Regions from separate parts of the Alteromonas pelagimontana genome, predicted to be linked through region 1. Evidence: predicted binding sites of a transcription regulator. Region 1 holds the regulator's gene; each other region holds the start of a gene.
What was found. The regulator sigma-54, encoded in region 1, starts transcription at its own class of promoters, with help from an activator protein. The targets are predictions, from matches to a motif close to GTTGGCACGNNNNTNGNNT.

Region 1 (6,085 bases):
CCTTCCCATTCGCCGCTCAGGAAAGGTGGAGGCGCGAAGTTGATACCCCATCTCGTTCAGCAAATTTTTAAGGATGGTATAATCGGAGCCTCTTACTTTGCGCTCACTGTCATAGTAAACATAGGGATACCAGTTATTCGTCGCTGTCAGCTCTATCACCTTGTCCTGCGCCGCCAGCAGGGAAGGGGAAAAGACGGATAAAATGAATAGCCACACAATACGATGATTCGCGAAGCCTTTGTAGGCGTTTATAACTTCCATTATGATGCGCAATCAAGACCTCTCTACGAAATTAGCAGGAGAAGTTTTTCAGTAAGGAATAGAGAAGAAGACTTTACGGGCGTAATACTGCTTTAGCAAAACAAGCGCTATTCTGCTTCATTGAATTTACCAGCGATAAGCGCTTCAATCGCCTGCATCGCAGCCTCAGCATCCGGCCCATTGCTGATAACGGTAACTAGTTCGCCTTGATGACTTTCCATCATCATCAGCCCCAGTACGCTATTCGCATTGGCCTCTTTATCGCCCTTTATCAGGGTGACTTCAGCATCAAATTGGTTTGCCAGTTGAACTAACTGAGTCGCTGCTCTTGCATGAAGTCCAAGCTTATTCACTATAGTAAGAGATTTTTCTATTCGCATTATTTGTTTAACTCACGATGACGGATCTGAACATCAGGATGAATATCACTGAAATTCTTGGCAAGCGTTTGCGCTACGAAAACAGAACGATGTTGACCACCAGTGCAACCAATAGCAATAGTGACATAGCTACGATTATTGCGCTCTAAATGAGGCAGCCAGGTGGTGAGTAGATTCTGTATTTGCCAGATAAACTTGGTAACAATGGGCAGTGAGCCAAGGAACACTTCAACTGGCGAATCCAATCCATTCAGATGCTTTAAATCAGGCTCCCAATGTGGATTGGGCAGGAATCGCGCGTCAAATACATAATCGGCATCTTTAGGTATACCGTGCTTAAACCCAAAAGATTCAAATACCAATACCAATCTGGAGCTTTTCTTCCCCAGGATGCGTTCTCGAATGAGTTCTGCTAATTGATGAATAGATAAGGAATCTGTATCAATATATAAATCCGCTCGCTCCGCAATGGGAGCAAGTAAACCCGCTTCGGTTTTAATCGCTTCAGACAAGGATTTGTTTAGCTTTGCCAACGGGTGTAAACGACGAGTTTCGCTGAACCGCTTAACCAGAATATCATCGCTGGCGTCGATATAAACTATGGTCATATTCCAAGACGCCGGCAGATAATCAAGAATTTCTACCAGTTCAGCGGGATCTTTGGGCAGATTTCGAACATCAATGCTAACTGCAACCTGATCGTATTCTTCTGCAACAGTATGGGTAAGGGCGGGAAGCAGATTAACCGGAATATTATCGACGCAGTAGTACCCTAAATCTTCCAGCGCGCGCAGGGCGACAGATTTTCCTGACCCGGAACGCCCACTGATAATAATAAGCTTCAATGCCCATCTCCCTGTAAACGTAGTGACGGCTTATTTCAAGGCCGTCACTATATCATCGCTTGTGGTGGCTTTCCGAATTGCTTTAACTGTGTCTCTGTCACTAAGTTTAGAGGCAACCGTAGCTAATGTTTGTAGGTGTCCTTCAGTTTGTTCTTCTGGTACCAGTAATGCAAAGAAAATATCTACCGGTTTATTATCAATAGCATCAAAATCGATAGCGGGTTCAGTGGTAACGACAATGGCAACCACGCGATCCAGGCCCGGCAACCTGGCATGCGGTAACGCAATACCGTTTCCGATTCCAGTACTTCCCATACGCTCTCGAGAAAGCAACCCAGTGAGAACCGCAGCCTCTTCTACCTGAGGATTATTTTTGGCCGCTATACCACTGATGATTTCCAGGATGCGTTTTTTGCTATTGCAATGGACCGCACATTCAGTGCGGTCCATGCTGATTAGAGTTTGAATATCCATGACGGGCATTAGTGCTTTTTCAACTTTTCCTTGTGCTTGATAACTTGCCTGTCAAGCTTATCTACCATACCGTCAATTGCCGCATACATATCTAAGTTTTCCGCAGATGCAAACACCTCAGCACCGCTGAGATGCATGGAGGCTTCAGCTTTTTGGTTAAGTTTTTCTACGTTAAGTATTACATGAACATTAGATATGTGATCGAAATGACGCTCTAACTTGCTGAACTTTGTTTCGACATAATTACGCAAAGAATCAGTGATCTCGACATGATGACCAGTAAGGTTGATTTGCATATTTCGTCTTCCTTATTTTGAGCCGCCTTATCAGATAAGGCTTTTACGTTGGTTAGACGGTGGGATCGATAACGACTCCCGATATTTTGCTATTGTTCGCCGAGCAACTTTTATACCCTGTTCGGCCAACAATTGAGCAATCTTGCTGTCGCTTAGCGGCTTACTCGGTTTTTCTGCTGCCACCAGCTTTTTAATTAATGCGCGAATAGCGGTAGATGAGCACTCGCCGCCAGAATCTGTCGCCACATGGCTGGAGAAGAAGTACTTCAGCTCAAAAATCCCACGGGGCGTGTGCATGTATTTCTGGGTGGTTACCCGCGAAATAGTAGATTCATGCATGTCTACCATCTCTGCGACATCATTTAGCACCATAGGTTTCATCATTTCAGGGCCATGTTCAAAAAAGCCCATTTGCTGCTGAACAATACAGTTAGCCACTTTCAGCAATGTATCATTGCGGGATTCTAAGCTTTTTATGAACCATTTCGCCTCTTGCATATGAGAGCGAATGAACTGTGAGTCACTGCTGTTTCTCGAACGACGACTCATAGCGGCATACTGCTGATTCACACTTAGCTTTGGCAGGCTGTCAGGATTAAGCTCAACTGCCCAACGGCCGTTTTTCTTGGTAACCGACACATCCGGTATTACGTATTCCGGTTCTTTGGTTATTAAGGCGCTGCCGGGGCGAGGATTCAGCGTTTGCAACAAGCGCATGGCCTCGCGCAACTGATCTTCTTTAAGCTTCGATTTGCGCATCAACGTACGATAATCTTTGCTGCTCAACAAATCAGCATATTCATCGATGATCATTTTGGCTTCTTCCAGCCAGGGCGTATCAGGGGAGAACTGCTTTAACTGCACCATCAGGCATTCCCGCGGATTACGGGACCCAGAACCAAGAGGGTCGAACATTTGAATCCGCTTAAGTACACATTCAACTTCGTCTTCTTCGATAGGATCTTCCATATCTTCGTCGTTTACACTTTGTAGAATGTCTTCAACGGTGACAGTTAAATATCCCGATTCGTCTATGGAATCAATAATGGCCATAGCAATTGCACGATCGGTATCAGAAAAATGTGTCAGACGCATCTGCCACAAGAGATGATCCTGAATGTTATCTGTGGTCTCACCCTGAAAAACCTGTTCATCGTCGCCACCACTACCACCAGAAGAGGAAGACGCTGCGGGGGCAGAAGACGCGGAATAATATTCATCCCAGGTACTATCAATAGGAAGCTCGTCAGGCAGGTCGTTTTTCTCTAACGCTTCGCCGGTATCCATATTGTCCGACGGCGTACTTGCCGTTTCATTAAAGTCGTCATTGTCGAGATTGTTTTTCTCACCGACATCATCGTTCCCTTCATCCACCTCCAATAGGGGATTGGAATCCAGAGCTTCCTGAATTTCCTGTTGAAGATCCAGCGTCGACAATTGCAGCAGTTTAATTGCCTGCTGCAATTGGGGCGTCATAGTTAACTGTTGACTAAATTTTAGCTGTAAAGATGGTTTCATCTACGTCTTAATTTCAATGCTCGTGTACGCTTGCATCCGTTAATAAACAATAAGATATGCAGGTTCTTCATATCTTTACTATAGCCTGAATTGTTCACCAAGGTATACATCCCGTACTTTTTGATTACTTAATACCTGTTCAGCACTACCTTGAGCGATCAACTCGCCGTGACTTACAATGTAGGCTTCTTCACAGACGTCCAGGGTTTCACGTACGTTATGGTCTGTGATTAGGATCCCTATTCCACGGTCACGCAAATGTTGGATGATCTTCTTTATATCATTAACCGAAATCGGGTCAACTCCGGCGAAGGGCTCATCGAGTAAAATAAATTGAGGGTTGGCAGCCAGCGCGCGTGCAATTTCGACTCGGCGCCGTTCACCGCCTGACAAACTCATACCCGTACTATTACGTATATGGTTGATATTAAATTCATCAAGTAGCGCGTCGGCTTCTTCTTCCTGTTGTACAGAGGATAAGCCTTTCCGCGTCTGCAGGATAGCCATAATATTTTCATGCACTGTCAGTTTTCGGAAAATAGAGGCTTCCTGCGGCAAATATCCTATGCCTTTTCTGGCCCGTTCGTGCATGGGTTGATGGGTTAACTCGTTATCATCGATAAAGATTTTACCTTTATCTAATGATACGAGCCCTACTATCATGTAAAAGGTGGTGGTTTTTCCGGCACCGTTAGGGCCCAATAATCCGACAATCTGCCCGGTGGATACAGAAAGGCTGACATCTCGTACTACCTGACGGGATTTATAGGATTTCGCCAGATGACTGACGGACAAGGTGGCCATTACTTCTGTGATTCCTCTGATTCTGGGTTCTCTTGTGGTTTTTCCGATTGGTTTTCACCTTCACTTTTTTTCGGGCTGTTCACTGCGTCTGGCCGAAAAACCGTGGTAACACGACCAGGGCTTGATTCATTTCCACCGGTGGCAGACAACTGCTCTTTCGCCATATCGTAGGTAATGGTATCGCCTTTTACTACGCTATCGTTTTGTTGGATCTCAGCATTTCCAGTCAAAGATATAGTACGTTTCGCTACCTCATAACGGATTTCATTGCCGCTGGCTTTCACCTTCGTGCCATCATCCATAATTTGCTGGTAACGTGCAGGTGTACCGCGTGCAATAAAAACCTCTCGCCCTTCACCTTCAGAAGCAATTACCTCTACCTCGTCCGCATTAATAACCAAGGTTCCCTGAGAAATACGTACGTTGTCCTTAAACACTGAGGTTTTATTTTTCCCGTCAATAAATTGTGATTTGGAATCGACTTTGATGGGTTTGCCGAAATCCTTAACATCCGCTAAGGCTGAAGTCGCCACCAGAAGCGAAGCAAAAATACTAGCGGTCAGGAGAGTAAATAGTTTGTACATGATCGATTAACTCATATTTGCGGGTTTGGAGATTGGCTTTAAACCCATTGCTGTTAATAACGTATTCTACACCATGAATTTCCACCGGTTGATCGGAAGCCATGGTTTTTGCTTCAAGATTTATTTTAATAAAGTCGGTCGTAATGGTTTGTACAAAGTCTTCCTGACTTAAGCTTTTAATAATTACATCAGATTCCAACTGAATTAAATTGTTGTTATACAAAGTGCCTTCATTGGCCGTGACCTGCCAGGGTGGAGCGTTTTCTTCGACATACACGGTATATTCGGGCTCCTCAAAGAGCACAAATCCCAATAGATCGTAGTGCTCCATGGATTTTGCGAACACCTGATGGTTAAGCTTACCGTTTTCATCATATAAGGTGGTGGTGAGATTTTTAGCCAGATAAGCAGGGCGTAAGGCATCTAGACCTTTACTTCGTTGCGTCTCATCGGGTTCAGCCAGCCACACGGGCAGGTACATAAGCAATGCCATTACAAATAGCGCGGCAATGCTGATGCCGAGTCGGCTCATATACTCGCTCCGTGGATGCTATTTAGCTTTCCATGAGCCTGCAGAATTACGTCACACACTTCGCGCACAGCACCATAGCCGCCGGGCTTTGTGGTTATCCAGTTTGCTTCTCTTGTAATTGCTGGATGAGCGTCTTTAACGGCAATTTTGGTGTCGGCAAATTCGTAAAGACCTAAATCTGGCATGTCATCACCCATTGCAGCTACTTGCGTAGGAACTAAGGCTAAATCTTTACACAGTTTTGCCATTGCAGTGGCTTTATCTTCTTGTCCCTGAATAACATATTTTACTGACAATGTTCGCATACGGCGTTCGACAATTGCCGACTCACGGCCGGTGATAACGGCAACCTCTACGCCGCTTTTTACCAGTGCCTTAATACCGTATCCGT
Region 2 (6,085 bases), 1.2 Mb from region 1:
CTGAGTAACTGCAGCTGTTGTCATGCGGATGTTGCAGTTAATTTAAACCTGAGAACAAAGGCCATCCAATGTCAGTGATAACGATTAACCAGACCGAATATCCAATACCAGACGATCCACGCACCACTCTGCTGGATTTTCTGCATCAGCATTTATCCATGTTTGGCACTAAAAAAGGTTGCGACCATGGACAATGCGGTTCCTGCACCGTGCTTGTGGATGGAAAACGCGTTAATTCGTGCCTGGTGTTTGCGTTCCAACTGGAAGACTGTTCCGTGACCACTATTGAAGGGATCAGCGAGGAAGGCGCACTACATCCCGTACAACAGGCATTTATTGATAACGACGCGTTTCAATGTGGATATTGTACGCCTGGACAGATTTGTTCATCCGTGGCAGTGATGTCTGAACTGGCCCGGGGTGAACCTAGTACGTTATCTTTTGACCAAGACTATACTCGCAAAGAAGATTTAAAAGAGCGAATGAGTGGCAATTTATGCCGTTGTGGCGCCTATCCTAATATTCTTGCTGCCGTGGAAGAGGTAATGGAGAAGGAGGCAACATCATGAAACCTTTCGCCCTACATCGTCTGAAAAACGACAAACAGCTTTCTTCTATTCCGCACTTTTCCTCAAGTAAATTTTTAGCTGGCGGCACCAACCTTGTCGATTTGATGAAGTACCAGATTGAAGAGCCTGAACAGCTAATAGATTTATCGGCCTGGCATGATGCCAATTATATTAATGAAACAGACACTGCCTATGAAATTGGCGCAATGGTGACAAATACGGAGCTGGCGAATTTTGCCTATAGCCGCAGCGATTTGTCCCTGCTTTCTCAGGCGTTACTTTCTGGCGCAACCGTGCAACTGCGAAACCGGGCAACCACCGGCGGCAACTTACTGCAACGAACGCGCTGTTACTATTTCTACGATACCGCAAAATCTTGCAATAAACGCGAGCCAGGTTCTGGCTGTGCTGCGATGGAAGGTTACAACCGCAACCATGCAATTTTGGGTACCAGCAAACATTGCATTGCTTCGCATCCATCTGATATGGCAGTGGCAATGACAGCTCTGGATGCAACTGTTCATACCCGTAACAGAGCGGGTGAAGTCAGAGCCATTCCGGTACGCAATCTTTATCAGCTACCTGAAGACACCCCAGAGCAGGAAACCTGTTTACAAGAAGATGAGCTGATTGTAGCGGTCACCATTCCCAAAAAAGAAAGAGGCGTGCACCTCTATCGCAAAGTGAGGGACAGATCGTCTTATGCCTTTGCTCTGGTTTCTGTTGCCTGTACGTTGCAGATGGATGACCACGCCATCGCAAGTATTAGCCTTGCTTTTGGCGGCGTAGGCGTCAAACCATGGCATGCAATTAAAGCTGAAGGTCTTTTGCAGGGCAACACTCTTAGTGACGATTTACTTGAGCAGGCCGCACAAGCAGAAATCGCGGATGCCACCGGCTTTGGTCACAATGATTTTAAAATTCCACTGCTTGTCAATACGATGAAAAATGTCGTTTCTACACTTGCGCAATTTCAGCAGGATCATCCCACTCACCAAGGAGCAATGTATGGCCAACGCTAATGCAACTAACGCACATTCCAAGGTAAGCGCAGTAGGACAACCACTCAATCGCGTTGACGGACCACTTAAAGTACAAGGCAAGGCCACCTACGCTGCCGAATATCTGCCGTCGCAAAAGCCTCTGGCGGGATGGATAGTGGGAGCCACTATTCCGCGCGGTACTATTACAGCAATTGATACGACAGAGGCTGAGAAGCAAGCAGGAGTTAAAGCGGTGCTCACCCACCTTAATGCGCCCTCTCAGCTTCCGTTTGGCCAGCCTGAAGACAAAGGCCGTTTTAAGCAAAGCCGGGCGATGTTGAACGATGCTAAAATCCGCTATTTCGGCTTTCCGGTGGCGCTGGTAATTGCAGATACCCTTGAGCAAGCTCGCTACGCCGCCAGCCTCGTCGCGGTAAGCACAGATGAAGAAGCACCTAATCTGTTAACTTCGCCAGAAGAAGCACGCGACGTACCAGAATCGTTGGATGGCGGCCTTGAAGCTGATGCCAGCATGGGCGAAATAGCCGCTGCACAGCAGCGCGCGCAGTCTCTGGTTAACGTAACTTATCAGACGCCCACTCAGGTCTCAGCCGCCATGGAACCTCATGCTTGTGTGGCTGAGTTTGATGGCACCAAACTGCATGTGCATATGAGCGTACAGGTAGTGGCCTCTGCCGTTGAAGCGATTGCCACTACGCTAAAAATGGAACCTGAAAACGTTGTGGTGCACAGCCCGTACGTTGGGGGCGGCTTTGGTTCTAAGTTAGGCGTATTTAACGAGACTATATTAGCCTGTCTGGGCGCCCTGCATCTAAATCAACCCGTTCGAATAGCGTTGAGCCGCCGGCAAGTCTTCAAAAATGCACCTCATCGTGGCCATTCCTACCAACATATGACGCTGGGGAGTGATGAAAACGGAGCGCTTACCAGTATTCGGCACAACAGTTACATGCCGATGGCCAGAGATTATCAGTTTGCCGAGCCAACAGGCGCAGGTGCAAGATCGACCTACCGCGCAGATGCTATCAGCAGCACGCATAGGGTAAAAGTCGTTGATTCGCCGTTGCTGGATTCCACCCGTGCGCCAGGTGATGCTATTGGTTCACTGGCTTTTGAATCTGCCATCGACGAAGTCGCGCGCAAGAGTAATATCGACCCGTTAACGTTCCGCATCAATAATATGCCGGATAAACATCCGGTGTCAGGCAAACCTTTTTCCAGTCACGCATTAAAGCAATGTTTTGAGGAGGGCGCGAAAAAATTCGGCTGGGCAGAACGTCAATCCAGTACAAATGGAAACAAGCGGCGCGGCTTCGGTGTTGCTTCAGCCGTACGGTTGAATATGATCACCCCAAGCGCTGCACAGTTGTCGCTCACTGCCGATGGAAGCTTAAAGGTAAGCACCGACATGACAGACATCGGCACAGGCACTTACACCATACTCACGCAAATCGTGTCAGATTACTTTGGCATCGACACGGCAAAGGTCACTGTTGACCTCGGTCATAGCACATCCCCGGCGTCCAGTGGCTCCGGAGGTTCATTCGGAGCTTCAAGCTCTGGCTCTTCAGTATTATTAGCGTGCGAAAAGCTGGCGCAAAAAGTTTGCCAGCTGTCGGGCTATAAAGAAAGTTCCGCAGCTATCCGATTTGCCGACGAACGGATAGTGTTATCTGAAAAAGGCTCGGGAAAAGAATTAGCGGCGTCTTCCATTGCCACTCTTATTGGTAAGTCGGGTAAAGACAAGCTGAGCGTCGAAGCGAGTATCGCCCCTGGAGATGATCATGATAACTACGCCCAATTCTCCACCGGCGCGCAGTTTGCTGAGGTTGAAGTTGACACGGTGACTGGCGAAATAAGAGTGATCCGCCAGCTTGGTGTATTTTCAGCGGGCAAAATCCTCAATCACAAAACTGCTACGTCCCAACTGGGAGGTGGGATGATTTGGGGCGCAGGATATGCGCTAATGGAAAATCTTGTTACCGACCAGCGGGACGGCAGCTTTATTAACTGCGATTTCGCCGAATATCACATTCCGGTTAATCGGGATATCGGTGATATAGAAGTACACTTCATTGAAGAGCCCGACTACAAAGCCAGCAAGCTGGGTTCAAAAGGTATCGGTGAATTGGGTATCACCGGCTCTGGTGCGGCTATCGCCAATGCAGTAACCGACGCTATCGGTGTCAGGTTCAGAGAGTTTCCTATCACCTTGGATAAAGTGCTGTGTAACAGTAAGTGAAGATTCTCAGCTGAACTTCTGGCGCAGGCCTGTTGGAGTAAATCCTTCACTGGCCTTGTAAAAGAGTAAATCGCCTGGTTCAACATTCAATACGGGAATTTTAAAATCGTTGAAAAGTATTTGTTTTTCAATGCCTTAGGTAATACCCTTTATTTGGTATAGCACTTGCTTATCTACTATACCGTGCGAAAAGAATTCGCAAGGTTAGAAAATCCCTAAGGAGGACACGATGAACAGTGATCGTATGAAAGGTAACTGGAAAGAGCTTAAAGGCAACGTTCAGCAGAAGTGGGGTAAATTAACCGACGATGATTTAGATGTCATTGATGGAAAGCGTACCGAACTGGTCGGTAAAATTCAGCAGAAATACGGCAAAAGTCGCGAAGAAGCTGAAAAAGAAGTGGACGAACACTTTCGCTAAATAACCCACTAATGTAGTAATGCGGCCACCTGATGTCTCTTATTCATACATATCTGCGCAAGTGGCATTTCCATTACTTAGCATTTAAAATGCTTACGCTCCCGATACCTTTTATCGGGAGCGTTTCTATTTCGATTGTGAGAAAATGCAATATCATAATCAAACGTTTGGCACTCCTGAAAATTCACTCTTCAATTTAAATTAAGACAATGGCTGCTCATGATAGACATTACTCCCACTTTACAACTTGCCGATGACGACGTTGAGCTGAGTGCCATCAGAGCGCAAGGTGCCGGAGGCCAGAATGTCAATAAAGTCAGTAGCGCTATTCATTTACGTTTTGATATACAAGCCTCTTCCCTTCCCTCTGAATTAAAGCAAAGACTGCTGGAACAATCCGACAATCGGGTAAATACAGACGGCGTATTTGTGCTAAAAGCGCAAAGTTACCGCACTCAGGAACAAAACAAGCTCGACGCATTAAAGCGACTTTCAGAATGGATTGTTTCTGGTACGGTAGTGAAGAAAAAGCGCAAGCCTACGCGGATTAGCAAAGGGGCAAAGATCCGCCGCAAAGAAGCTAAAAAGAAACTCAGTCAGACTAAACAAATGCGTCAAAAAGTGGATATATAACTAAGCGAATCGTTTTAGCTTATGTCAACTTACTGCTCTACCGACTGTTGTTGAGCCGCCAACTCTGCTTCCACCATCTTTGCGAATTTCATCAGCATAGTAATGTCTTCGTCGGATAGCACCAACACATCGTTATGAATAATACATAATGTACCCAACGCATAACCGTCAGGGGAATAAATAATGGCGCCAGCATAGGCGCGGATAAAAGGTGCACCTTTTACTAATGGATTATTGCGAAACCTGAAGTCTTCGTGAGTATCGGGAATATAAAGGTATTCTTCTTCTGCTATGGCATAAGCACAAAAAGACACGTGACGCTCAGTTTCAACAGCATCTAATCCCTGGCGGGATTTAAACCATTGTCGATCGTCGGCTACGAAACTGATAAGACATATTGAACTGTTGAAGTATTGCTGGGCTTTTGCAGTAATGGCATCGAAACGCTCATCGGGCGGCGTATCTAAAATTTCTAGTTGGTAAAGCGCGCTCAGTCGATCTGATTCAGTTTTTAAAACCGTGTGGTTTGTCATACATTCCTATAGTTGCTAAAGAGTAAAAGCAGAAAAAGCGCAATGCATATGACATCATCCCCGCTTGTCTGTCATATGCTATTCTATTGTAGATGAATTACCTTGCTCATTTGTATCTTGCCCAGCCCACTCCCGATTCCCATTTCGGCAACCTGCTGGGGGACTTCCGCCGAGGCGTCGACACAAGCGCCTATTCTGCAGATGTAGTAGCGGGGCTACGAAATCATTATTTAGTAGACGCGTACACTGACAACCACCCTTACGTAAAAGAAGCCAAAAGCTGCTTTAGTGCGCAGAGAAGGCGTTTTGCAGGAATAGCCTTGGACGTGTTATTTGACCATTACTTGATCAAGCATTGGTTGAACTATAGTGCTACAGATTTTGACAGCTTTTGTGATCAAGCTTATCAACGGTTGGAACAACGCATTGCCATTATGCCAGCTCAAATGCAACCCGTTGTCGGCAGTATGGTTGAACAAGGCTGGTTAAGCAACTATCGGGCGCTAAATGGTGTGGCCTTTGCGCTGGATAAAATTTCAGCGCGGATCCGGTTTCCCAATCAATTCAATGGCAGCATTGAAGAAATCACGCCAAATTATCAGGCGCTTGAAGAATGCTTTACAGCATTTTTCCCTCAATTAATCGCACATGTCGCCGCGCACAGTCCGGAATTGTAAGTAGCA
Region 3 (6,085 bases), 180 kb from region 1:
AGCCGAAGCGTAAATCTACTGGAAATATCCGGGTTTACCATTAGCAGGGGAGCCGACAGCACCTTGCGGTGAGGTTGCCAATAAGCTTTCTGAGAGGCTATCGATTGTGAAGTGGCCGCGACGAGAAAGTCCGGCTGTCGGCGAATAACCTCCTGAATACTCACTTGAGGATAATCCACCGGGGAGTCAGCAAACAACGTTCTGGCACCACAGTGAGAAAGTAAAGCGCTTGCCCATGCATTCGGTCCTACCGTCATTAACGGCTGTGTCCACATATAATAAAATACCGACACTCCCGGCTGAAGATCGTAGGTGCGGGTAATGGCTGCCAGCTCGGCGTCGAATTCGTCTGCTAGTTTATCAGCTAAAGATTGTCGCTCCAGCAGCGGACCTAACTTACGCAGCTCGCGGCTGATATCTTCAGGTTGCAACGGCGTAGAAATAAAAACTGGTATCCCCAGCCCCTTTAATCGAGCAATGTCCTGGGGTTTATTGCCGCCACCCCACGCCAATACAAGATTAGGTTCGAGAGCGACAATGGCCGCAATGTCAGCACCGTTGAAGTCTGCTATCCGGGGCAGGGCTTTTGCCGCTGCTGGATAGTCACTCGCTTGACTGGCACCAACAAGAAAGTCGCCGCGCCCTAGACTGTACACCCATTCGGTAAGATGCGGAGAAAGTGACACAATACGCATTTCCTTTGCACTTACAACATTGATACTAATGATGGATGCACAGAAGACCGTGAGTGTGAGAAAAAATAACCGCTTATGCATTAGAGTAAACTTCCGTATGGTCGGTTGATAAACCAGACAAGTAGCAGCAACAGACTGGCTAGCGCGATCAATAGCAGGGTGGCGCGCGTAATAGCGCGTTGGCAATAGGTCAGATCGGAATATCTTACGTCGCGCGGACCGCCTACACGAGGATAGCGATACTTGGAGCCGTGATACATAACCGGGCCACCAAGCCTGATACCCATGCCGCCACCAAATAAAGCCAGCAGCACTGACGTAGTATCTTTTGCCGGACTGCGTTTTGCTGCCCGCCATGCAGTAGAAGGGTTGGTGACAAGCATAAGTAAGAATGCGCTGAAACAAAGCGGAAGAAATGCCGCCACTTTAGCCAGATTACGCACCGGTTGTACAAAATAAAGAAAACCCGGTCTGCGCCAATGCCACTGCCAGGCGAACAGCAATATCATTCGATAAGTGAGAGCTGCGACAGGGCCGGCTAATATAAACCAGATAATGACGCCACAGTACTGGTAGTGGAACCGTAGTAAAAGAGACTCAATAGCCGCTTTTGCAATTCCTATTTCGCTCAGCGCGTGACAGTCTCGAGCCACAATATGACTAAGCATATCCCGCGCCAGCAGCTTTTTCTGTTGCCCCAGTGCGGTGACTACGCGCTGGTAACGCCAGCGTATATGGCCAAAATCAATAATGCTTGCGATTATAATTGCCTCAAAGAAGACTGGATACTCGGCCATATACACGAGCATCGCTATCAGCACTACGAAAGGAACAATTAACACGCCAGCCCCTAATGCACCGGAAATGCGGTGCTGCGTGCGTCCATCTTGACTGGACGGGCGTACCTTGGTTGCCATGCCCTCTGCAAGATGACGCAGCAAGGTTAACGGATGGCTGCTTAGCGGCCAACGCCAAATTCCGTCAACAGCCGTAACGGCTAGCAAAATAAGCAACGTTTGTAATGAAGAGTGGGTAAGCAGAGCTTCCATGAGTAATTATCCTGATCCTGGGTAAGCAGCGCCCCTCAATAACGCTATTTATGCGCCTGTCATCGTTGCGCTTGCTGGTCATAGCCAGCTATGACGTAGTCGCGCGTTGCTATCCCCATAAATATCGTCACTAAATGACATACCGTCATCGCTAACTAAAATTACGCCCATTAAGCTATCGTTTGTACAAATATGAATTTAATCGACACTTCTTATCCAAGATTCAGGTTAGTTAGGTGACTCAGTGCACAACGGGCGCTACGCTAACGCCTTTATCATGCCGATCACCAATTGGGCCGAGTTTTTTGCAGCAGTTTGAAGGTATTCCTGAAACGACACAGTTGATGTTTTGCCAGCAATATCTGAAAGTGACCGGATCACCAGAAACGGCGTTTGCAGCATAAAACAGGTTTGGCCAATGGCTGCACCTTCCATTTCACAGGCTTTCATAGCGGCGAAGGTACTGCGCAGGCGCTGGGCGGCTTCATCAGAGCCTATAAAAGCATCACCAGTGCATATTAAACCAGTTTTATTTTGCACGTGTTCCAGCACAACTGCTGCCTTTTTTGCTGCGTCCACCAATGTTTTGTCACAGGTATAGGTGGCTGGCAACCCGCCGGCACATTGGCCCGGAGCGTAACCGAAGTGGGTAAGATCCACATCATGATGTTGGACCTCAGTGCCAATAACGATATCACCAATGTTCAGGTTAATATCGAACCCACCAGCGGAACCGGTGTTGACCACATAATCTGGCGAAAACTGCTCTATAAGTATCGTAGTAGCAATTGTTGCTGCTACCTTTCCAATGCCACACCTGACCACTACAATTTCTACGCCATGCAGCGTACCTTGGCAAAAGCTAAGATGCTTGTGTTGTACGGTAGATGAATTGTCCAGTGAAGACTGTAACAATGCCACTTCTTCGTCCATGGCACCTAATATTCCTATTCTCATACTTATTTTTGTTCCGTGTCTGCGTGTTGCATGTTCACTCGTACAGCGAGATTTTTTGCCTGTGAAGGTGCGCAACGTTGGGTAGATGGGGTTGTATCAATCCGCATAGAAAAATGCTAAGTCAGCGTCACGTTTCTCTAAGCTAAACACTTCTCTTTGAGGATTGAAATTAGACAGTATAAAGCCTGGCAGTAAAAAGAAAAGGACGACAGCCTGGGGGCGGCTGCCATCCGAAGAAATTAAAGTAACTTACGCGGCCGCGCGGCTGGAGCGAATCGGACGAGTAGGGCGCTTAGGCGGCGCTGGATTGTGCGACGGTAACTGCGCTATGCGTTGCAGTTTTCTGCGATAAGGAATTAACTTGTTTTCCAAACACTCTCGAATTTCTTCGACACTGTAGCCGGATTGCACTTTAATTCGCGCATGAGGAACTCCCGCAGCATCAAGCGCACCGCTAACAAACCAGTCGCGTTGGGTTTTATATCCTTCTTTGCCACTGCTGTGGACAAGATCAATGGCCAGAACTGGCGTCATGTCTTCTTTATCGCAAAGCACAAAGTCCAGCTGACGAGAAGACGCCCGCGCCAATGCTGCGCTAGCCTGCTTTTTGTTTGTTTGTTGAGGCACCGTGAGTAAATCGCTTAACCGGACACGACAGACAATCCGGAACTCTCGTCCCATCGACTGCTCTATGAGCGTTAAAAAGGTGTGTTCTACCGGGGTGAAAAGCTGGTTTTTCCGACGAAAAGGAAAGGCAACACCCTGATCCGATAATTTCATAGCGCCCAATGCCACTACGATCAGCAGCATCATTAGAATTATAGCCAATTCCATAACAGTCCTCGCGAATAAAAAAGACGGATAGCGTCAGAATTCTGACACAACCGCAACATTAGGTTGTTCAGAAGAGAAATAGCAAAGGAAGTGCCAGGTTCATCAGCTGAAGGAATTTTTCTCAAACGCGTGCAGATTGTAGACGGGGAAGGGCTAGGTTTATTCTAAATAGCTGTTCCTAAATATAGATCACCCCCTAAGGGAACTCAGTGTGATTTCTGCGATCAGATCGGTCGCCAAACAGAAATTACCGAGAACCACACTGAGCATGAACAGAATATCACTGATAGACCGGCCTGAGCGACGCCGATTAGAAAAAATCGTTCAACGTAGTAAAGATAAACGTTTTAGCCGTAGAGCTAATGCGGTGTTGCTGGTTAGCCAAGGGCATACCCGCTCTCGTGTGGCGAAACTATTGAGCGCAGCCCGCTCCTCGGTAAACCGTTGGTGCAAGTGGTATAGCGAAGTTGGTATTGAAGGTTTAAAGGATGCAGAACAAGGAAAGCCAGCTTACCTTCCGGGCGCTGTGATAGTGAAGTTGCTTCACTTTCTTATTCCCTGCTCACCGCAGGACTTAGGCTACCAGCGTAGTCGCTGGAGTACCGAGCTGTTGTCAAACGTGATGTTTAAACATGCCGGTATCCAGGTTCATAGTTCAACATTGCGACGTTGGATGCCAGAGCTGGGGATAGTGTGGCGACGAGCCGCACCCACATTGCGAATTCGCGATCCGCACAAGGAAGAAAAACTTGCTGCTATTAAGGCCGCACTGGATAAATGTGATGCTGATAATCCAGTATTTTATGAGGATGAAGTGGATATCCATCTGAATCCTAAAATAGGCGCAGACTGGGGTTTTAAAGGCAAGCAGCGACTGGTGCCAACACCTGGTCGTAATGAAAAATACTATCTTGCCGGAGCCTTACACGCCGGAACGGGTGCCGTGAAATATGTGGGTAGCCATTCCAAATGCTCGGAGCTATTTATCAAACTGATGGTGTACCTGAGAAAGACATATCGGAAAGCCAAAACCATTACGTTAATAGTGGACAACTACATTATCCACAAAAGTAGAAAAACTCAGGCATGGCTGAAGCAAAATCCGAAATTTACATTGCTGTTTCAGCCGGTCTATAGTCCTTGGGTGAACAAGATTGAGAAGCTATGGCACGCACTACATGAAACCGTGACGCGCAACCATCGGTGTTCACAAATGTGGGAGCTACTACAGCAAGTAAGACGATTTATGGAAACTGCTTCGCCATTCCCCGGCAACCAACATGGACTGGCTGAGGTGTAGCAGACTTAGGATCAGTTATTTAGATATTGTTGGAAATGGAACAGGGAGGGGTAAAAAGTAAGGTGCCGGAAGCGGATCCCGGCACTTAAATAGGAAATTACAGGCTTGTGATCAGTGTTTCCTGTGGCGCAGTAACCATAATATCTACCTGAGAGCCAGTGCTATCAGGAGAAACAATAACGCGAATTTGCTGGTTCTCTGCCATCAGCAGCGTACGACCATTAAACGTAGAATGAACCTTCAGTGACGGCATGGTGGACTGATAGTATGCAATCAAATCTGCTTTGCTCTGAGGCGCAAAGTAAATCATGGTAGCAGGCATCTCGACGTCAAAACGCTGACACTGTTTAGCGTTGTCAGGGAGCACAACTGTGTGAAAGTCTACCGGACATAATTTGGTATCAGGCGCAGAAATTGCGGGTTCAGCCATCAGGTTACCTGAGACAGTTACACCGGCAATCAGTGTGAACAGGGCGCTACGTAATTTCATAATATTCTCTGACTTCTTTTAAAGTTATTCAACATGGTGGGGTGGGAAACCCTTGTGATGAATATAAGTTGTGCAAAAAGTCAGCGCAATGCAGGAGGGGGAGTTATTAGGTATGTGTAGTAGTATATAAGTATAGGGTAAGCCAGATAGCTTACCCTATTGAGATGATTAAACGCCCAGATAGTCCATGATACCATCGGCCGCTTTGCGACCTTCATCAATTGCGGTTACCACCAGATCACTGCCGCGAACCATATCGCCACCGGCAAAGATCTTTGGATTAGAAGTCTGAAACGCGAATTTACCCTTGGCAGGTGCAATTACACGTCCTTTTTCATCCAGAACAATACCGTAATCAGCAAACCAGCTAGCGGGACTGGGCTGAAAACCAAACGCGATGATGACCGCATCTGCTTTCACCACATGCTCGGACCCTTCGACCTCGACGGGACGACGACGTCCATTAATATCGGGTGGGCCCATCTCGGTTTTCACCATTTTCACACCAGCTGCCGTACCGTTGTCGTTCAGCGCTATATCTAAAGGCTGCAAGTTGAACATAAACTCTACGCCTTCTTCCCGCGCATTGATAACTTCACGGCGCGAGCCCGGCATACTTTCCTCGTCACGACGATACGCACAGATTACCCGCTCAGCGCCTTGACGAATGGAGGTTCTGACGCAATCCATGGTGGTATCTCCACCACCAAGCACCACCACCGTTTTTCCTTTCATATCCACAAAATCAGCAGGGTCTTTC
Region 4 (6,085 bases), 610 kb from region 1:
AAAAACGCGCTGGACAACACCATTGTGATTTTTATCAGTGACAATGGCCCGTGGCAAAATCTGCCAGAAAGGATGATTCAAAACGGTGTTGAACGCTGGCATGTTGGAAACGCAGGAGCGTTCCGTGGCTCCAAAGCCACGACTTATGAAGGCGGTTCTCGCGTTCCGGCAATTATTCGTTGGCCAAACACTAAGCTTCACAACGAAATTTCGCCCGAACCGGTTTATGCCACAGACCTACTGCCTACCCTCGCCAGCGTGAGTGGAGCAACTATTCCTTCCAACGTTACGGTAGATGGCCGCGACTTAACTTCATTTTTTGAAGGAAAGACAACAAAGGTACAAAAGCAGGACTTCTATTATTTTCGCGGCGACTATGTGGAAGCCGTGCGGGCAGATAAGTGGAAGTTGCGGGTCTCTCCTTTTAATGAGTTCAGCGAAGAAAGCGCACAACATGACGGCGCGGTGGAAAATGTGGAACTATACAATCTTGAAGTCGATCCTTCCGAGCGCTTTAACGTGTCAGACCGATACCCTGAACGACGAGACGCTTTAATGAAAAAGCTGAACCAGTTTGCCAAAGAAGTCGGCGCAAAAACTTACACCGCACCCTAGTCTGCTCTCACAGCCCACAGTTTCAATTTACACTACATCACTGCCAGCTTTGTGCTGGCAGTTTTTTTAAAAATTGAAAATTTTGCGAATGATATTGCTTCATAGCTTTATACCAATCCTTCTTACCCAGCCCCCCCTCTGTCGACTTTCCCTGACTTTCTGATAACAAATTAAAAGCGTTTAACAGATTAAAAATAATGTATAGCGCCATATACGAGCGTCTGTTTTATATATTACGTAAAAGGAATATTCGGCCGATAACCACAACACTAAAGTCTGGCTTCGCATCGAGCAAATATGAAATTAAACATTCTACGAAAACTACAAATTCTCGCCTTAATCATTGTAGTTATTTTCAGCGCGGCAATATTGGTTATGCGCTCAGCAAACAATGATGTTGCCAATCAGTTCACCCGCTTCCATCAGGAAGATTTTCAGGCATTTTTAAATTTTGAGGAAGTCAAAGGGGTTCAGGTTGATACCACTTTAAGCATTAGAGGGTTACAAATTGCCTACTTGCTCGGGCTCAACGACCAAATTCGCGAGTACCGCAGTGCCATTCAAACCAATAATCGCACTACACCTCAGCTAATTAATGCGCTTAAAAACGCAGCCGCAACTGACAATATGGAGCGACTACGCGAACTTGAAGCCCTGGTTCTGGACTTTCAGAAAAAAGCCATGAGATTTGTTAACGCCATGGATTCAGCTGCAGATAACAAGGCCCCCTTTGATGTTTTTAAAGCCTTCGTTGACAGCTATGACGCGCTTTCCGCATTTTTTATTGAGTATGAGCAGTACTTAAATGAATCCGCCAATGCTACACAAGAGAACATCAATGAAGCCATCAGCAGCGCAGATATGGTCTTCTACATAGGCATGATATTGGCACTACTGATATCAGCGGCGCTGAGCCAGTATATCGCCAATGGCATTAACCGCGGTATTCAGGCACTAAAAGACACGGCGCTCAGACTGGCCGACGGCGATTTGCTCACCCGCGCGCAGATAGAAAGTCATGATGAACTGTTGGAGTTAGGCGAAGCCCTCAACTTAACCATTGAACGCCTGCGCAGGACTATCACTACCATTCAAAGTTCCAGTGAAGTTGTCACTGCGAACAGCAATACCGTAATGCAATATAATGGTGAAGTGAAAGCCAGTGCCGATGAAATTACTAGTAATACCAATCAGGCCGCAGCCGCTATCGAAGAAATGTCGCTAACCAGTCAAAATATTGCTGAAAATATCAATAATACTGCAGTTGCAGCAGAGGAAATCAATCGTGTCGCGACGGCCTGTCTTTCTGCATCCAATGAATCCGTTGCCGAAATCGACACCTTACTGGCCTCTTTTACCGCTACGGTGACAACGGTAGAACAGCTTAAAGCACAAACCGATAGCATTAACCGAATCCTTGAGGTAATTAAAGCTATTGCCGGGCAAACGAATTTGCTGGCTCTGAATGCTGCTATTGAGGCTGCGCGTGCAGGCGAGCAAGGCCGAGGCTTTGCAGTGGTTGCCGATGAAGTCAGACAGTTGGCGCAACGTTCTCACAACTCAGTTAGTGAAATTGAAACCTTGCTTAGCAATCTGGTGGCGGCGGGTGACTCTGCGTCATCACAAATGGAGCAAAGCAATGCCATCGCTAACAATCTGAATCAGCGCATTGAGGTTTCCAATGAACTCATGGCCGAAATTCAAACAAAGGTTTCCGGCGTAAACCATCAAGCGCAGGAAATCGCATCTGCCGCGGAAGAGCAAAGTTCGGTTGTGCTAGAAATCAGTAAAAACATGCACAGTATCAAGCTGCTGGTAGATAAAAATCCTGAAACGGTAAATACCTCAAATAAAAAGAGTGAGGAAATGAAGCAGTCAGCGAATCAGGTGAATAAACAACTTATGACTTTTCGGTTGCAATAATCATGATACGTTTAACTGCTCTTCTTTTTCTAACCGCCTGCCAGCTATGGTCGCCAATAGTTAAGGCGGCTACCAACTGGACGGACGCTTCGCTCACTTACCTTAATGGGAATAACTATGAGTTAGGTGATAACCAGCGCCAGGTCTTGACGCTGGAGTACGCAAGTGGCGCAAGTTGGGGCGATAACTTTATTTTTGTTGACCGACTGGAATCAAGCGATGGCAATCACGCCACCTATGTGGAAGCCAATCCGCGCATTCGTTTATTTGCCTTTGACAGTGCTGTAGTTAAGAACCTTTATTTTACTCCCACTGGCGAATTCGGTGATGAAACAAACTGGTTATACGGTTTGGGAACCGATTTAGCGTTGCCGCATTTTCGCTATGCGAAACTCAGCGTTTATTATAAAGATAATGGCAATGGCGCGACCAACGAACAGGCGACACTCGCCTTCGCTGTGCCATTTTTAGAGAATTTTCTGTATGACGGTTTTGTCGATATCATGAGCGCCTATCGACGCAATGACGGCCTGATGTCATCCAGTCAGTTTAATGCCACTACACAACTTAAATATAATCTGGATCGCCATTTCAACCTTTCTACCCGCCTGTATGTGGGGATAGAATATGTCTACTGGAATAATAAATTCGGCGTTAGTGGCGTTAACGAGCGCAATGTGAATTTTTTGCTTAAATACCATTTTTAATCGGATTGATTGTGGATTCCGGTGCTTGCTCTACGAGCGTTAGCAAGAGAGGTGGTATTTCTTTGTTGTGAACCTTTTATTTTTATAGCTACACGGCTCGTTTGCTATGTTGTACTGATGTGATCACCCGGGGAGGCTAACGGTAAAACTGGAAAGCCATTTGGACAGCATTTGCCCCACCAAATCCCAATACAGATATAAACTTAATCCGGCGGCGTTTTAGTAGCGCCGGTTTAATTTCTAGAATTGTTATAAATTCAATTTCTTGTTACTATTTTCCCCTTCGTTGGGGAGTAGCCTGTTTCCATAATTTTTGGAAAAGTTCGTATCAACATAATTGGTCATCCGGCCATGGTACGAACACCTCTCGGTTGGCGAGACCATCGATATTTCCATGCCTAAGGTCAGGCGTGTGGATTATCGTGGACTCAATATGCCTGACCGGAGTAAATTTACGGATGAACATCCCCGCTCTCATTCTTCTAGCGTTTGCCATGTCTACTGATGCATTTGCCGCTTCGATTGGCAAAGGTGTCAAAATTAAAAAGCCACGTCTTGGATATGCCCTTAAGATAGGTCTGACTTTTGGCGTTGTCGAAGCGATAACACCTGTCATCGGTTGGTGGATAGGAAGCGTTGCGTCTTCTTATGTTGAAGAGTGGGATCATTGGGTAGCCCTTGTTTTATTGGGTGGGCTGGGCGCTCATATGATCTATGAAAGCCTGAACTCTGACAAAGAAGATGAAATAAAGACTAAAAAACAGTCCTTTGCTTTAGTTATATTAACTGCTTTTGGAACAAGCATTGATGCTATGGCAGTAGGCGTAAGTCTGGCATTCATTGATGTGAGCATCGGTATTGCAGCGACGCTGATTGGTATCGCAACTTTTACAATGGTAACCATCGGCGTAATGTTAGGCAGTGCTTTAGGTTCCATCATTGGAAAAAGAGCTGAGACACTCGGAGGAGTCATTCTTATTTTGGTTGGTGTGTGGATATTTCTCAGTCATGTTCTTTAGGTTATTAAGAATATAAAACAACCAATTAATTCTTAACGTCAATAAAGCGGTCGCCATTTTCGTTGTATTGGCGGGCTTTTGCAATGCATAGCGCTCATCCATTGCGAAGCCAGGCTCTGCGCCCCCAGAGGCCGATATCCAGCCTTTCCAGATACTCTCTGTTAGTATTAATCCAGCCCGCGGTTGTCATCGTCAGGACCAAACTTCTTTTCTGACAAACATAAAAAAAGCTGGCAGCGTGGTGCGCTGTCAGCTTTTGCAAAGTTAATGCTGTAGGATCAGGCTTTTTTGCTGTCTATCCAGCGATTAATTTTGGTTTCAAGAATGGGTAATGGTAGGGCGCCTGTTCCCAGAACCTGCTCGTGAAATGCTTTGATATCGAACTTTTTGCCCAAAGCCTTCTCGGCTTTTTTGCGTAACTCCTGAATTTTCAAAGCTCCTACTTTGTAAGCCAGAGCTTGTGACGGAATGGCAATATAACGCTCTACTTCAGCAACCACCTCGGTTCGCGTCATGCCGGAGTTCTCCAGCATAAACTCAATGGCTTGATCGCGGCTCCATCCTTTGGCGTGAATACCCGTGTCCACCACCAGACGCATAGCGCGCAATTGCTCATCCTGAAGCGTGCCGTAGCGGTTCCAGGGGTCATCAAAAAAGCCCATTTCGTAGCCCAGAGTTTCAGAATAAAGTGCCCATCCTTCAACATAGGCGGTGTTTCCGCCAAATCGCATGAAGGCGGGTAGTGCGTCATTTTCCTGGGCAAGACTGATTTGGAAGTGATGGCCTGGCGCCCCTTCATGCAAATAAAGCGTCACATTACCTGTTGTTAAGCGACTGGGTAAGTCGTAGGCATTGAAGTAAAAGGTGCCTGGACGAGAACCATCCGGCGCACCTGACTGGTAAGAGCCGCCGGCACTAAACTGCTCAATAGCCGGGTCATAAGGTTCAATTTCCAGCGATGTCTTAGGTAATAAGGAGAAATAATTGCCAATTTTTTCATCCACTTCACGGCCAATACGGTAGTATTCCTGAGTCAGCGCTTCCCGGCTTTTGGGTTTGAATTTTGGATCGGTACGCACATAGTCAAAAAATTCTTTTAGCGTGCCATCAAAGTCGACTTCTTCCATGATTTGCAGCATATCCGCTTTAATGCGTTTAACTTCCTGCATTCCTAAATTATGCAGATAGTCCGGGCTAAGCGGTAGTGTGGTGGTTTCTTCTATCAATTGCTGATATAGCGCTTTGCCGCCTTTCATATCGCTTAAACCGATAGTTTCACGAGCCACCGGCAAATATTCATCCCGTAGAAAGTTACGCATACGTTCCGTCGAATCATAGATAGCCTGGGTTGCAACTTCATATTGCTTTGTTAACCGGGCTTTTTCATCAGCGCTAAAATCTTGCGGAAGCTTTTCTACCGGACCCCAGAACTGCGACTCTTTCATCGGGATCGACAACTGTTTGTCCAGCTGTTTAATCACGCGGTCAATTGTTAAATGCGTTTCGAGAACGCCACTTTTCATACCTTCACGGAATCGCTCAATCGCCCTATCGTTAATAGCAATATAGTCCTTGTGGCGAGAGAGATTGTTTTCGTAGTCCTCGACAGTCTTAAATGGCGCAGCGCCTCTACCACTGGCAAACGTCGGGTAAAAAGTATGAAAGCCACTGAAGTGATTGACCGGGCGCACTTCAGTAAGTGCACGAATTTCGTCAGTTGTACTTTTTAGCGCTTGCTCTTGATTATACTTAAAAACATCGTATGCCAGTTTGTCCGTTTCATTGAGTTTAGCGCGATCGATTTGCTCAAGCTTCGCGATA

Region 2: a site for sigma-54 is predicted at 3,968-3,986, ahead of CA267_RS10675 (CsbD family protein). Genes of this name have one in related genera too.
Region 3: a site for sigma-54 is predicted at 3,615-3,633, ahead of CA267_RS04570 (DUF2726 domain-containing protein). Genes of this name have one in related genera too.
Region 4: a site for sigma-54 is predicted at 3,616-3,634, ahead of CA267_RS07970 (manganese efflux pump MntP). Genes of this name have one in related genera too.

What each region holds. Positions count from the first base shown of each region.
Region 1 covers NZ_CP052766.1:1,172,262-1,178,346, reverse strand. Annotated here, with positions in the region: gene CA267_RS05410 (substrate-binding periplasmic protein) at 1-261, opposite strand, end outside; gene CA267_RS05405 (HPr family phosphocarrier protein) at 369-641, opposite strand; gene rapZ (RNase adapter RapZ) at 641-1,486, opposite strand; gene ptsN (PTS IIA-like nitrogen regulatory protein PtsN) at 1,517-1,960, opposite strand; gene hpf (ribosome hibernation promoting factor) at 1,969-2,256, opposite strand; gene CA267_RS05385 (RNA polymerase factor sigma-54) at 2,287-3,774, opposite strand; gene lptB (LPS export ABC transporter ATP-binding protein) at 3,853-4,578, opposite strand; gene lptA (lipopolysaccharide transport periplasmic protein LptA) at 4,578-5,162, opposite strand; gene lptC (LPS export ABC transporter periplasmic protein LptC) at 5,131-5,694, opposite strand; gene kdsC (3-deoxy-manno-octulosonate-8-phosphatase KdsC) at 5,691-6,085, opposite strand, start outside.
Region 2 covers NZ_CP052766.1:2,405,210-2,411,294, reverse strand. Annotated here, with positions in the region: gene CA267_RS10690 ((2Fe-2S)-binding protein) at 69-569, shown strand; gene CA267_RS10685 (FAD binding domain-containing protein) at 566-1,591, shown strand; gene CA267_RS10680 (xanthine dehydrogenase family protein molybdopterin-binding subunit) at 1,578-3,815, shown strand; gene CA267_RS10675 (CsbD family protein) at 4,045-4,236, shown strand; gene arfB (alternative ribosome rescue aminoacyl-tRNA hydrolase ArfB) at 4,456-4,869, shown strand; gene CA267_RS10665 (GAF domain-containing protein) at 4,899-5,402, opposite strand; gene CA267_RS10660 (acyl carrier protein phosphodiesterase) at 5,495-6,079, shown strand.
Region 3 covers NZ_CP052766.1:989,470-995,554, reverse strand. Annotated here, with positions in the region: gene CA267_RS04585 (cobalamin-binding protein) at 1-776, opposite strand, end outside; gene CA267_RS04580 (cobalamin biosynthesis protein CobD/CbiB) at 776-1,744, opposite strand; gene CA267_RS04575 (5'-methylthioadenosine/adenosylhomocysteine nucleosidase) at 2,003-2,701, opposite strand; gene CA267_RS04570 (DUF2726 domain-containing protein) at 2,951-3,535, opposite strand; gene CA267_RS04565 (IS630 family transposase) at 3,804-4,835, shown strand; gene CA267_RS04560 (hypothetical protein) at 4,933-5,325, opposite strand; gene CA267_RS04555 (FAD-dependent oxidoreductase) at 5,494-6,085, opposite strand, start outside.
Region 4 covers NZ_CP052766.1:1,779,744-1,785,828, forward strand. Annotated here, with positions in the region: gene CA267_RS07955 (sulfatase family protein) at 1-615, shown strand, start outside; gene CA267_RS07960 (methyl-accepting chemotaxis protein) at 913-2,538, shown strand; gene CA267_RS07965 (hypothetical protein) at 2,541-3,245, shown strand; yybP-ykoY riboswitch at 3,522-3,693, shown strand; gene CA267_RS07970 (manganese efflux pump MntP) at 3,704-4,264, shown strand; gene CA267_RS07975 (DUF885 domain-containing protein) at 4,543-6,085, opposite strand, start outside.